Regions from separate parts of the Paenibacillus sp. FSL H8-0261 genome, predicted to be linked through region 2. Evidence: riboswitches for the same ligand, from Rfam matches in the RefSeq annotation. Region 2 holds a riboswitch; the other holds the start of a gene.
What was found. A riboswitch is a leader RNA that binds a small molecule or an ion and turns the genes downstream of it on or off. The one in region 2 is predicted to bind cyclic di-AMP.

Region 1: linked by a shared signal. The riboswitch ahead of MHI27_RS00540 (C40 family peptidase) and the one ahead of MHI27_RS25830 (TrkH family potassium uptake protein) in region 2 are both predicted to bind cyclic di-AMP.

Annotation. Positions count from the first base shown of each region.
Region 1 is NZ_CP150297.1:113,158-115,363, reverse strand. It holds cyclic di-AMP (ydaO/yuaA leader) riboswitch at 108-246, shown strand; gene MHI27_RS00545 (C40 family peptidase) at 300-728, shown strand; cyclic di-AMP (ydaO/yuaA leader) riboswitch at 1,088-1,229, shown strand; gene MHI27_RS00540 (C40 family peptidase) at 1,235-1,726, shown strand; gene MHI27_RS00535 (GNAT family N-acetyltransferase) at 1,982-2,206, shown strand, end outside.
Region 2 is NZ_CP150297.1:5,810,231-5,812,436, forward strand. It holds gene MHI27_RS25830 (TrkH family potassium uptake protein) at 1-856, opposite strand, end outside; cyclic di-AMP (ydaO/yuaA leader) riboswitch at 993-1,172, opposite strand; gene MHI27_RS25835 (CPBP family intramembrane glutamic endopeptidase) at 1,487-2,206, shown strand, end outside.

The DNA of each region.
Region 1 (2,206 bases), 1.2 Mb from region 2:
TTGTTACAATAAGTCCTGTTCCATTGGTAACAAGTTTGTAATCATTTGAAACGATTTCTACATAACTTCATGTATTTGTCGTAGTCATGTCGATAAGTCACTATCTGGTGCATAAAACGCCGAATTCCTTGCACCGGGAAGTGGGGGAACCATATTTTGGGTGAATTGATCTCGCTTTGCAGTGATCATAGGGGAACCTTCTACCGAATCCTTAAGCTAACCTCACAGGCATTGGAAGGGGTACAATTTTTTTGAAGAATTTAAGAAAAGCATGCGTCGCTGCGGCGCTAGGACTTGTGATGGCGTTCTCTATTGGTGGAGGAAGTGCCTTTGCAGATTCTAAGATGGACAGTGTTATTTCAAAGACAATTGGAGTTACCTATAAAACCGGAGGCACTAGCACTGCCGGGTTTGACTGTTCTGGATTTACTACGTATGTATTCAAGAAGGTGGGTCTTTCTTTGCCCCGTACTTCAAAAGCTCAATATAATGTCGGAACTCCTGTAGCCAAAAGCAAATTGCGTTCAGGTGACCTAGTTTTCTTTAACACATTGGGCAACGGCGTATCCCATGTCGGCATTTATGTTGGAAACGGAAAATTCGCACAATCATCATCTTCATATGGCGTGACCATAACTTCACTTAGCCAGTCCTACTGGGCCAATCGCTACGTTGGTGCTAAAAGAGTAATGAGTACTTCCTCATATCAAGCTATAGCCTACGATTAATACTTCCCCACAACTATAACCTCATAATTACATTATATAGACCTGGGTTTGATTATTGACTTAATCGAATCCAGGTTTTCTTTTGCCTTATTATATTCTTTACACCTCTAGAACGGACTTTAAACACTTTTATTTGATAAAAATTTCAATAAATATAAAAATTAGTTTAATATTATCGCTTACATATGCATTTTGTCTTTAAAAAAACGAATTTTTCTGCATGATTATGTTAAAAACGATTGCCAAGCGGCACTCTGTTTGTTACAATAACTGCAGTAAGATTTTAGTAACATTTTTGTAATCATTAAGTTGTTATTTACAAAGGTTTTGTCATGTATTGATTACAAGCTATTCCTAATCAACAGTATCAGCCGAGTTTCCTAACTATTAGGAAAACGGGGGAACCAACTTTGGGTGAATTGACCTCCATTTTTAGAGGGGTCATAGGGGACCTTCAACCGAACCCTTAAGCTAACCTCGTAGGCATCCGGAAGGGGTATAAACTTTTGAAGAAGAAGCTAGCAGCAGCAGTACTTAGCTTTTCCATTATTTTCACCATCGGAGCAGGAAGCGCTTTCGCGGATTCCAAAATGGATAAAGTGATCGACAAGACCATCGGAACTAAGTACGTATCCGGCGGCATCTCCACAAATGGATTTGATTGCTCCGGATTTACAATGTATGTATTTGATAAAATTGGTATAAACCTACCACACCAATCAGGTTCCCAGTATCAAATGGGTACTGCTATCTCCCAAGATGATTTAAGATCTGGAGATCTTGTATTCTTCAATACAAGTGGTAAGGGTGTCTCCCATGTTGGTATTTATGTCGGTGAAGGCAAGTTTGCACACGCATCTTCCTCACGCGGTGTAACGATTAGCTCCCTGAGTGATAGCTACTACGTGAAACGCTACATCGGTGCTAAACGAATTATGAGCACGGATGCTTATCATTCTGTTGCTTCTGAGACAGAAGATAATGATGATGTTCAATAAGTAAATCGTACATAGGCTCTTTTCCAAGATGTTGATTCTTGGGGAAGAGCTTGTTTTTTGTCTTATTTAGTATTTACCCCTCTCAGAATTTGTAAAACAATAATCCTCATAAATTTCTGAGTCGACCATGCCTCTTTTTGTATATAATTAGTTACAAGCATAAACGCCTTCGATGTCCTTATAAGGACCATAAGTATTTTAAGCTAGAAATATAAGACATTTAAAGTTCCCCCGTGAAAGGAGGTCCTTGACCTTATGATAAATCCCTCTGTTACTTTTCATGTAGCGACTATGGAGACCAGTCACGCGGAAGAGATTTGCAACTGGGATTACACTGCCCCTTATAATATTTACGGCTGGATGCCGTGGGAGCAAATGCAGGCTCTTGGAATCGAGTTCGGTGACCCTCAGCTACGGAATGAGCAATATGTCTCCATATTAAATGGGCAAGGGATTTTGTGTGGATTCGCGCAGTTGTTT
Region 2 (2,206 bases):
TAAGAATAACCATAAAGAACTGTGAGGCTTGCCGCAGTCCGGCAATATCCACCGTATTGGCGCCAGCGGTTCGGGGCGATACGGACTGAAAGAATGCCGATAATATTTTGCCGCCGAAATTTAAATTCCCCAGTGTGCGCTGATTCGTAAATTCAAATATAAAAATAACCAAAGCGCCGATAAGAATAAGCCCTGCAGTGGTGGAGAGTACAACTTTGCTATGCAAAGATAATTTACGTTTGACACGAAACTCCACCAGATCCGACATGACAATAAAACCAATACCGCCAGAGACAATCAGAAACATCACCACGATGTTCACTAGCGGGTCATATACATAATCGGTTAAACTCCGGAAATCCCCGAAAATATCAAATCCAGCATTATTAAACATAGACACCGCATGAAATATTCCAAAATAAATGGCCTTTCCCAGTGGCATATCAAACGCCCAGCGTATGGACAGAAGCACCGCTGCACAGCCTTCGATGACCAAGGAATAAATAAGTACTCTCCGGATCAGTCGAACAATCCCCTCCATAGAGCCTTGGTTCATTGCTTCCTGAAGGATCAGTCTGTCCCGCAAGGAAATTTTGCGTTTCATCATCATGGCAAATAAGGTCGCCATTGTCATAAACCCTAAGCCACCAACCTGGATAAGCACCATAATTACGGTTTTCCCAAAAATGGTGAATGTCGTCCCGGTGTCCAGCACCACAAGTCCTGTCACACAGGTGGCCGATGTTGCAGTAAACAACGCATCAATAAAACTCACAACATTCCCACTGGTACTTGAAATGGGAAGCATAAGCAGCAAGGCTCCAATCAGAATGATCGATGCAAAACCAAGCACCATAATCTGAGGCGGAGAGAGCTTCAGGAACTTTGATTCAGAAACCCTGCGAAACTGTGAAGCCACTACGCTCACCCTCTTATCTAAATTTAAAGAATTCCAACAAAAAAAGCACTGGAAAACCAATGCTACCCTTGGTTCCTGCAGTAAATTAGCCTACGAGGTTAGCTGACGGATTCGGACTGTGCAGGCTGCCCTATTCGTTCCTAGAACGAAATTCACCCCTGATGAATAAAGACAACGCCTATGGCGTATACTCATCTTTTCATTACTTCTTATGGTTCCCCCGTTTTCACCTGAAATTCGGCTATATACAATTGCATACAAATTATATATGTTATTTCGATAAATCACAAAGACACTATTAATGGTGATTCATATGAAAAATGCGGTTTGGAGAGGATGTACCACTAAGAGTGCCTTTTCTCATCACTTTTCCGTGTTTTCCCTGCAATTGCATCGATTTTCATGAAAAATGAAGAAATAATCACCTTAAATTCATGGTATATATTCAGCTACCTATTCTATAATATCTCTATTACCCATAAAAAGAATATACGATGATTTTTGTAACTATCATGGCACTAATACTATAATGGAACATAACATTGTCAGTTTACAAGGAGGCGTTACATGAATCCCGTTGGCCAGCCCTTACAGCAACGTGCCCTCTCCAAGAGGCTCATCATCTCGGGCATTATCGGTCTTATTCTATTTATTATGTTTCAAATTGCTCCCTCGGTGCTAAATAGCCCTGCCGGGGAAGATACTACTGTCATCAGTAAGGCGGAAGCCCGCGACAAAGCCATATCATTCGCAGAACAAAAGCTGAACTACACCAAAGCACCAACCGATCAGTGGAATGTACTGTACGATACGGACTCTTCCTTTTATGGTTATATGTCCCGCGAGAAGCTTTTGGAGGACTATACAAAAAAGAAATTGGATCAACGATATCCTTTTGACATTTTCCGTGTAACACTTAGTCCTTCAGCGGAACAAGAGCCACTGATCTCTGTTGACCTCAATATGTATACTGGTGCAGTTGTCGCTTTCACACAAGGTGCAGAAGGATCAGGTACCGGATTACCAAACAATGTATCCACCAGTGCAAAAGAAGAGGACAAGGGTACTACCTTATCACTTGCACAAAAAGAAAATCTTGCCCGTCCCTGGCTTCAGGAATGGGATGTAAATCCCGCCAAGCTACAAATTGAATCGAATACGGGAAACTACGGGCTCGTGTATACAGATCGTTCCGTTCAGATCGGCGAATCCTTACTACACTATTATTTCGATTTCACTGGCGAACAGGTATCCAGCTTTAAAGCAGGATTCACCGCTCCAGCCTGG